Regions from separate parts of the Sodalis sp. RH14 genome, predicted to be linked through region 2. Evidence: riboswitches for the same ligand, from Rfam matches in the RefSeq annotation. Region 2 holds a riboswitch; each other region holds the start of a gene.
What was found. A riboswitch is a leader RNA that binds a small molecule or an ion and turns the genes downstream of it on or off. The one in region 2 is predicted to bind thiamine pyrophosphate.
Positions count from the first base shown of each region.

Region 1: linked by a shared signal. The riboswitch ahead of thiB (thiamine ABC transporter substrate binding subunit) and the one ahead of thiM (hydroxyethylthiazole kinase) in region 2 are both predicted to bind thiamine pyrophosphate.
Region 3: linked by a shared signal. The riboswitch ahead of thiC (phosphomethylpyrimidine synthase ThiC) and the one ahead of thiM (hydroxyethylthiazole kinase) in region 2 are both predicted to bind thiamine pyrophosphate.

Region 1 covers NZ_CP178739.1:825,316-828,589, forward strand. The annotation lists gene thiP (thiamine/thiamine pyrophosphate ABC transporter permease ThiP) at 1-1,135, opposite strand, end outside; gene thiB (thiamine ABC transporter substrate binding subunit) at 1,146-2,126, opposite strand; TPP riboswitch at 2,174-2,291, opposite strand; gene sgrR (HTH-type transcriptional regulator SgrR) at 2,405-3,274, opposite strand, start outside.
Region 2 covers NZ_CP178739.1:4,217,066-4,220,339, forward strand. The annotation lists gene ACL2XQ_RS19155 (hypothetical protein) at 1-394, shown strand, start outside; gene thiD (bifunctional hydroxymethylpyrimidine kinase/phosphomethylpyrimidine kinase) at 341-1,144, opposite strand; gene thiM (hydroxyethylthiazole kinase) at 1,141-1,935, opposite strand; TPP riboswitch at 1,975-2,075, opposite strand; gene ACL2XQ_RS19170 (hypothetical protein) at 2,190-2,417, opposite strand; gene ACL2XQ_RS19175 (helix-turn-helix transcriptional regulator) at 2,721-3,274, opposite strand, start outside.
Region 3 covers NZ_CP178739.1:34,325-37,598, reverse strand. The annotation lists gene nudC (NAD(+) diphosphatase) at 1-781, opposite strand, end outside; gene rsd (sigma D regulator) at 874-1,395, shown strand; TPP riboswitch at 1,440-1,553, shown strand; gene thiC (phosphomethylpyrimidine synthase ThiC) at 1,653-3,274, shown strand, end outside.

The DNA of each region.
Region 1 (3,274 bases), 2.6 Mb from region 2:
GCACAATGCCCGGCATCGCCAGGATCAGCATGCCGCTAAGATCGAGCAGCTGCGCGGACCAGGGACGTTGACGCAGCCTCAGCTCGCGGCTGCTCCATAGCAGCATCAGCGTTAGCACCACGCACAGCAGGCCCGCGCCCAGGGCAATGCGCAGCGACGTCAGCAATGCCGACCACAGCGCCGGCTGCGACAGGACCCGCGCCATGCCCGTATTGACACCGCCGGCCACCACGGCCAGCAGGGGCGGCGCCAGCAGCGCCAGCGCCAGGACAATAACCAGCGCGTCGGTCAAACGGCGCGCCAGATTATCGCCGGGATTGCGCCACTGGGAAAAATGCGTCGCGCCGACGGGAAACGCGCGGGTCAGCCGTTGGCTGGACAAGACCAGCCCCAGGCAACAGATCATTTGCACCAGGGCCAGCAGCGCCGCGCGGCCGGGATCGTAGTCATAGCTTAAGGCCTGGTAAATCGCCAGCTCAATGGTGGTCGCCCGCGGTCCGCCGCCCAACGACAGCACCGTGGCAAAACTGGCGAAACACAGCATAAATATCAGCGCCGCCGCAGGCAGCAGTTGACGGCGCAGATAAGGCCACTCAAGAATGCGGAAGAAATGCCAGCCCGCCATGTCCAGCTGCGCGGCCAACTGGCGCTGCTCCACCGGAATGCCTTCCAGCGCCTGCAACAACAGGCGGGTGGCCAACGGCAGGTTAAAAAATACATGGGCCAGCAGGATCCCCCGCAGGCCGTAGGGTGAAAAACCGTAGGGAATATGCAGCCAGAGGCATAGCTGCGCCAGCCAGCCTTGGCGACCATACACGCTCAGGATGCCGAACACGGCCACCAGCACCGGCAGCACCAGCGTCATGGCGCAAAAGCGCAGCAACAGCAGGCGTCCCGGAAACCGCCGGCGGTAAAGCGCCCGCGCCAAAAAAACGGCGGGCAGCACCGATAGCAGCGCCGACAGCAGCGCCTGCCAAAAGGTAAAACGCAGGACATGCCACAGATAGCTGTCCGACAGCACGTCGCGCCATTGGAGCGTCGGCGCGTTCAGCCACAAGGCGCCGACTGCCGTCAGGGCCACGGCCGTCAGCATCAGCGCGGCCAGCAGTCCCGGCCATAACCAGCGCGGTATCATCGGCCAGGCATCATTGGCTGACGGAACGCAACCAATCCTGGGTCCACGCGCCGCGTTTGGCCGCCACGTCATCCGCGCTGAAATTCAGCGTCTTGGCCGGCAATACGTCAAAGCCGGCCGGCAGCGCGGTTTTGATCACCGGATACATCCAGTTGCCTGTGGGAATGGTCTGCTGGAAAGCCGGGGAAACGACAAAACGCATAAACTGCTGCGCCAGCTGCGGATTTTTACTGGCGGCTAATTGTCCGGCCACCTCGACCTGGAGATAGTGGCCTTCGCTGAAGGTCGCCGCCGCATAGTTATCCTTCTTTTCCTCGTTGATATGATAGGCCGGCGACGTGGTATAGCTGAGCACCATGTCCGCTTCTCCTTTCAGGAATAAGCCATAGGCTTCGCTCCAGCCCTTGGGCACGGTAACGGTTTTTTTCGCCAGCCGTTGCCAGGCCTGGGGCGCTTTATCGCCATATACCTGCTGCACCCAGAGCAATAAGCCCAGTCCCGGGGTACTGGTGCGCGGATCTTCGTAAATGATTTTCAGCGCCTGCGGCCCGTCTATCAGCTCATGCAGGCTTTTGGGCGGATTTTTCAGCTTGTTCTTGTCATAGACAAACGCAAAATACCCGTAATCAAAAGGCAGGAAGGTGGGATCATGCCACGCCTGCGGCAAGGTCAGATGAGCGGTGTCGACGTTATGCGCCGTAAAGAGATGCGTATCCTGCGCGGGCTTAAGCAGGTTGTTATCCAGGCCCAGCACCACATCCGCGTCGCTGTTCTTGCCTTCGATGCGCAAACGGTTGAGCAGGGCGACGCCATCTTCCTGCACGACATATTTCAGCTCGCAGCCACAGTCTTTTTCAAAGGCGGTTTTTATCGCCGGCCCCGGGCCCCATTCGGAGGCAAAGGAATCATAGGTATAAACCGTCAGGACGGGTTTTGCCAACGCCGGGGCGGCGGCGAGCAATAGCAGGCAGGGTAACCATTTTTTCAACACTTTGCGCTCCTGGAAAAAAAAAGGCGGCAAAGGCGTTTGAGGCGGCAGCGGGACGCACTCTCAAATCCCTTCGCCGGTATTAGCCGGATCAGGTTCGACGGGTATACTCTCAGCTTGCGCGCCGGCTAACGCTATGCCGGACGCTTCGCACCCCGTTGAGAACAAATGCAAGTGTAATGGTTTTATCCCTGGCTTAACAGCCTGTCTTACGTGTCTAACGTATCTAACGTATCTAACGTGTCTAACGTGTCTTATGTGTCTTATGTGTCTTATGTGTCTTATGTGTCTTGCGGGTCTTGCGGGTCCGGCGGGGCGAACCAGGCGGATTTGAAATCAAACCATCCCAGCGTATTCATCCTGACCCCGCGCATGCTGCGCTGGCCCTGTAGAATCAGCCAATGATGGAACAGCGGGTGCAGGCGATGGCCGGTGATAAGCGATTGGCACCATTGCGCCATGGACAGGCCCTTGCCGCGCCATTTCTCCAGCGCGTCGCTAAGGTCGGCCGGCAGGCAATGATGCATCAGCGGCATCTCGTAAAAGCTGGCGAACAGGGAATAATCCAGCGGCAGGTAAAAATTAGCGCTGCCGAGCCATAAATCGCTCTCGGCCTCACCGTTATGCCAGGTGGCATAATCCACGGTATTGATCACCAGCGCGATGTCCTGCCGGGCCAGCACCGCACCGAGCGCGCGGCAAAGATCATCGAATTCCGAATGGGCGCGATAAACCGTCAGGGTGATGCTGCGCAGCTCCGCGGGCCTTGGCCGCGGTTGCGCGACCCGGCTATGGCGCCAGCGCGGCAGGATACCGTAGGCCGGCGACCAGTAATGCTGGTAGGCCGATCCCGCCTCGGTCAGCATGGCGATGGGATCGATATTTTCACTCAGCCAGCGGCGGGTATCATCGTTTTGCATCAGCGGCGAACGGGCATCAAACAGCAGGAAATAGCAGCCTTCCTCCAGCCGGGTTTCCAATTGACCCGGGGTGCTGTTATCCGCCTGGAGCTGGACGCCGGAATAGCTCAGCTCGGCGGTGAGTTCCGGCAAGATCCAGATATTCACTTCATCAATCAGTGCGCGATAGCCGAAATAATCATCAAAGGCGCGAATCTTCAATAAGCTTTCCCGGTTGTCGATCACCGCATA
Region 2 (3,274 bases):
CGACCAGCTATCAGGCTTGATCAACGCGCCGGTGTTCAGCGAAAAACGACTGCAAAAAGACGGCGAGTACGAAGGTTTCTGGGCCGGGAATGTCTTTATCGGCCGCTGTCTCGGCCCTTATCCGGCGCTGCAATTATTATGGCGCGATGAAGACAACCAGATGCAGCCGGGGTATATCTATACGGCGGTACCGGAATACCGGGGCGGCACGCCCCTGCCGTCATTGCGCATCCGCCCGCACCGCGGCGAGAACAGTTATTTGCTCAACGCCTTCGACGCCCGGCATCTGCACGACGCCCGCTCGCTGCTTAACTTTGCCCAGGGCATTCTCACCGGAATGTCACCACCACTGGTGGAAATGATGGACCGGCCCGATCCCCTGCCCGACCTGTAGATCATCCGCATGTAGCAGCGCCTGCTGCAGCCAGGCTTTGGCCGCCGCGAGCGTTTGCGCCCAGTCGTCATGCAGCGGACGCAGGGCCGCCAGCGCGGCGGAGAGCGTGCAACCGGTGCCATGGGTATGCCGGGTGTTCACCCTGACGGCGTCGAAACGCCGTTCGTCCGTGGCGGTGATAAGCCAGTCGGGACTGGAGTCGCCATGCAGGTGGCCGCCCTTCATCACCACCGCCTGGCAGCCGTAGGCCAGGAGTTCCCGGCCCTGCCGGCGCATTTCCTCCTCGCTGGCGGCGGCGCGGCAGCCCAGCAGCGCCGCCGCTTCCGGCAAATTAGGGGTGATGATGGACGCCAGCGGCAATAAGACATCCCGCACGGCGCTCACGGCATCCGGCGACAGCAGGAAATCGCCGCTTTTCGCCACCATCACGGTATCGAGCACCACATAGGGTATGGGATATTGCCGCAGTTTTGCCGCCACCGTCCGCACGATGTCCGCCTGCCCGAGCATGCCGATTTTGGCGCTGTCGATACGCAGGTCCCCGAGCACGGAATCCAGCTGGGCGGCGACGAATTCAGCGCTGATAGGATAGATGGACTGCACGCCGCGGGTATTTTGCGCCACCAGCGCGGTGATGACCGTGGCGCCATAGGCGCCAAGCGCCGAGAAGGTTTTTAAATCAGCCTGGATACCGGCGCCGCCGCTGGGATCGGTGCCGGCGATACTGAGCAGGTTATGGCAGCGCTTCATGGTATATCCTCCTCCTGCAGGCCGTACAGCCGGTCGAGGAAGCCGACGGCAAAGCTGCCCGGACCCGCCGCGTCCCGGGCGGTTAACCGCCCGGCCAGCGCCATGATCCTGCAGGCGGCGGCCAGATGCTGCAACCGATCGCCCGGCAGGGCGCAAAACGCCGCCGCCACGGCCGATAAGGCGCAGCCAGTACCGGTGACGCGCGTCATCATGGCGTCGCCGTCGGTCACGGACCAGACCCGATCGCCGTCGGTGATAAAGTCCACCCGGCCGGTAACCGCGACCAGGGTGCCATAGTCCGCGGCCAGCCGGCGGGCAAAAGGCAGGGCGAGGCGGGAGTCGTCGGCGCTGTCCACGCCGCGGCCCAGGGCCGGCTGCCCGGCCAGCGCCAGGATTTCCGAGGCATTGGCGCGAATGGCGGCGGGTTTTAACGGCAATACGCCCCGGGCGAATTCAGTACGGAAGGTTAATGCGCCCACGGCCACCGGATCCAGCACCCATGGCGTGCCGGCCTGATTGGCCGACGTAATGGCGGCCATCATCGCCTCGGCCCGCGGCGCGGTCAGCGTGCCGATATTCACCAGCAGCGCATCGGCCATGGCGGCGAACTGAACCGCCTCACAGGGTTCGATCACCATGGCCGGGGCGGCGCCGACGGCCAGGAGCGCATTGGCGGTAAACGCCTGTACCACGTCATTGGTCATACAATGGACTAATGGCTTGCGCTGGCGCAGCAGGGTAAGGGAAGACGCGGCGGCTAAGCCGGGCAGTTCGGCAGGTTCGGTAATCATAGCGCTCCCAGCCGGCGCTGAGGAAGACGGACCCGGCGGGACAACAGGCCGTGACTTCCCTACGCTGGCATTATCCAGATCAGGTCATACGGGTAAAATCTCAGTCCGGCGCACAGCGGCGGACACCCCGAGTCAAGTGGCATGATTATCCGGCGGGCGGGAGAAAAGATCAATGGTGAGTTTGCCGGCGGAGCCTGGTCCCTCCGCCGGCGTCGATCTCATAAACACAATTATCAGCAGACTTAATAATAAGGCTATGAGCAGGGCCGCTGGGGACTGACCAACATCCGGCCGTAACAAACGTCCCCGCAGAATTGCGCACCCGTGGCGCCGGTGGGCGTCAACCACCACTGCGCACTGTCCCCGGCCCCCTCCAGGCGGGCAAATCCCGCCTCGGCCAGCGCGCTTAACCGCCCGGCCAGCCAGGGATCGTCTTTTATCGGCGGGGAAAAGCGCCAACGGGGCTCAGCATGACAAAACATTGGCTTATTATTCATGAGATCGATTAAAATTATTTTATGGAGATGCTCAGAGGAATATGCCGTTAATGAAAACAAAGCTAATAAATTAAAAAGACAGAATCTAATCATGCCTACCTTCAACAGCCAGAAGAATCACCGGGCAATGATAGCATCAAATTTCTCGCGGCAACGCCTGCATCTTAAACACTATATAAATGATTGCAAATATATTGGCAACGCTGTCCATTTTAAGCCGACAGCATAATAAAACTCCCACAGATGGACAGGGTTGTGATCGCGTTGCGCGAAATGATAAATGGATAGTTAACCAAATAATTTAAGTTCCGTGGCCCGGCTGATGGCATGTTTTGCATTCGTAACGCCTAGCTTATCAATAATATTTCTGATATGAAATTTTACCGTTCCCTCGCGTATTGCCAGGATGGTCGCGACCTCGCCATAGGTTTTTCCGACACTGGCCCAGAATAATACTTCTTTTTCCCGGGGAGACAGTGCCTGGACGTGTGATCTCTCGCCATGGGATGTGGCGTCGGGCAACGTATTTTGCATAAAGTTCAACACCTTATCATGAGTGCTAATCAGCAGCATCTGCAGTCTTTCTTTGTTTTGCTCAATAAAATGATAGAATTCCTCCTTTCCCTGGCGGTTGCTGATGCTTAATGTAGCCAGGTTGTTATCGCAATCATGCAACGTAAAAGTGTAGCCGCTGTCAAGCCGGTAATATTTTGACAGCCTGAAAAAGCTATGCTCTTGTATTATCGACGGATTATCAGGCCAAAAAAAAGGGGTGAATTTCCGGCAGGCGATGAGCATCACCGGGTCGATTTTTTGATAACCGTAACTGCGGTATTGATTCA
Region 3 (3,274 bases), 1.8 Mb from region 2:
GGCCGTCATTTTCCCGATCGGCGCGGCAGAGCGCGACCGTGTCCTCAATTAAGCGCCTGGCCACGGTGCCGGGCGGCGGCAGCAGGGGCAGCGCGTCATAACGGTACCAGCCGGCATCAAGGATTTCATTATGATCGGGGGTGATTTCGCCGCCGGCGTACTCCGCCATAAACGCCATCATCAGCGAATGCGGGAAAGGCCAGGGCTGCGAGGTGACATAACGGACGTTTTTCACCTTAATCCGCGTCTCCTCCATGACCTCGCGGGCCACGGTCTGCTCCAGGGTTTCCCCCACCTCGGCAAAACCGGCCAGCACCGTGTAAATGCCGCCGCGATGGCGGGTATGCTGGGCCAGCAGGATATCGTCGCCGCGGCGGATCGCCACGATAATACAGGGCGCGATTTGCGGATAATACCGTTCATGGCAATGATCGCACAGGCAGGCCCATTCCCGGTTACTGACGCGCATCTCATGGCCGCAGTAGCCGCAATAGCGATGGGAACGATAAAACTCCGCCAGTTGCACGCCCCGGCCCGCCAGTTGGAACAAGCCTGGGTCGCTATCGATGATCTGGCGCACCGAGCCCATATCCCGGGGCATGGCGTGGCGTACCAGCCAGGCGGGCGACCCCTCCCATTCGCCGATAAGCGTCGCTGTCAATCCTTGAAGTGACCAGGCCGATGCCGTTCCAAATGGCAGTTCCCCCTTGGGTAACCACAATTTGCTGTCCTGGCTGACGATCCACCAGCCATTTTCGCTACCGTTGAGTTCTTGTTCCATTTTAGTTGCACTACCTCTTATTCACTGGCAAGCTAGAAATTAGCTTTAATTGATGAGTAACGCAGCGTTACTTTATTACATCGGAGTCAATCATGCTAAACCAGCTGGACATTCTGGCTCAACGCGTTGGCGGCAGTAACGAACTGATCGATCAGTGGATACTGGCCCGCAGGAAGTTGCTCATTGCGTATTACCATCTCATCGGTCTTAAGCCCAATAAAGAAAAGCATACTCCCCTGGACGAAAACGCGCTGGACGACTTTTGCCATAAACTGGTGGACTACCTTTCCGCCGGCCATTTCCATATCTACGATCGTATCGTTCAGGACGCGGACGATACCAGCAGCAGCAAAAGAATCATCAGTACCCAGTTGTATCCGGCGTTGCAGGAAAATACCAAACAAATCATGGCATTTTATGATAGCCAATTGGAAACGGCCATCGATCATGATAACTGTATGGAGTTCCAACAGGCGCTTTCCGGCGTGGGCGAGGCCCTGGCCACGCGTTTTGCCCTGGAGGACAAACTGATCCAGCAGGCGCTGGAATATAAAGCGGACTACCTGGCCTCGGTGCCGGCCGCCAATAATCCGGACGTATCGCGTCTGGCGTAATTTTGCGGTAAGCAGTAAGTCGTAACCGGTCCTTCACGGGCCGCTATATCTTGTCGGAGTGCCTAGCGCGTACATTACGCCAGGCTGAGACCGTTAATTCGGGATCCGCGGAACCTGATCGGGTTAATACCTGCGAAGGGAACAAGAGTAAAGCAACGCTTTGATTTATAGTCTATTTTGCTAAATTCAAAGCCCGGCCTCATTACTCCCGTAGCGCTCCTGACAAGCAATTTTCCCGTTTATTGTGAGGAATTGCTATGTCGTTATCCAAAACCACCCCTTCCCGCCGTGAGCAGCGCGCCCAGGCGCAGGAATTCATCCATCGTCTGAAAGGCGAAGCCTTCCCCAACTCCCGGCGTATTTATCTCCAAGGCAACAGCGCCGACATCCGGGTGCCGATGCGGGAGATCGCGCTTAGCCCCACGCTTATCGGCGGCAACGGCAAAACGCCGCGCTACGAAGAAAACGAGCCGGTGCCGGTATACGACACCGCCGGACCCTATGGCGATCCGGCGACAGAGATAGACGTGCGCGCCGGCCTTCACCGCCTGCGTTCGGGCTGGATTGAACAGCGCGGGGACAGCGAGGCGTTGAACAGCCTAAGCTCGCGTTATACCGGCGAACGCCGGGCCGACGAGGGCCTGGATGAGGTTCGTTTCGCCCCCAGCCATACGCCGCGGCGCGCCAAACCCGGCCGGCGCGTCACGCAATTGCATTATGCCCGCGCCGGCGTCATTACGCCGGAAATGGAGTTTATCGCCCTGCGGGAAAATATGGGCCGCGAACGCATCCGCGGCGACGTATTGCTGCAACAGCATCCCGGCCAGAGCTTCGGCGCGCATTTGCCGCCGGATATTACCCCGGAGTTCGTGCGCCGGGAAGTGGCCGACGGTCGTGCCATTATCCCCGCCAATATCAACCATCCGGAGTCGGAGCCGATGATTATCGGCCGCAATTTCCTGGTCAAGGTCAACGCCAATATCGGCAACTCGGCCGTCAGTTCATCCATTGAGGAAGAGGTCGAGAAGCTGGTCTGGGCGACCCGTTGGGGAGCGGATACGGTGATGGACCTGTCCACCGGCCGCTATATCCATGAAACCCGCGAGTGGATCCTGCGCAACAGTCCGGTGCCCATCGGCACGGTGCCCATCTACCAGGCGCTGGAAAAAGTCAACGGCGTGGCGGAAAACCTGACCTGGGAATGCTTTCGCGACACCTTGCTCGAGCAGGCGGAACAGGGCGTGGACTATTTTACCATCCATGCCGGCGTGCTGTTGCGTTACGTGCCGATGACCGCCAAACGGTTGACCGGCATCGTGTCGCGCGGCGGATCCATTATGGCCAAATGGTGCCTGTCGCATCACCAGGAAAGCTTCCTGTACGAGCATTTTCGCGATATTTGCCAGATTTGCGCCGACTACGACGTCTCATTATCCCTCGGGGACGGCCTGCGTCCCGGCTCCATCCAGGATGCCAACGACGAAGCGCAGTTTGCCGAACTCTATACCCTGGGCGAATTGACCAAAGTTGCCTGGGAGTACGACGTGCAGGTGATGATCGAAGGCCCTGGCCATGTTCCCATGCAGATGATCCGGCGCAACATGACCGAACAGCTGGAGCATTGCCACGAAGCGCCGTTTTATACCCTGGGGCCGCTGACCACCGATATCGCGCCGGGTTACGACCATTTTACCTCCGGCATCGGCGCCGCGCTGATCGGCTGGTTCGGCTGTGCGATGTTGTGCTACGTCACGCCGAAAGAGCATCTGGGCCTGCCGAACAAAGAAGATGTTAAGCAGGGGCTTATTACCTATAAAATCGCCGCTCACGCCGCCGATCTGGCCAAAGGCCATCCCGGGGCGCAAATACGCGATAACGC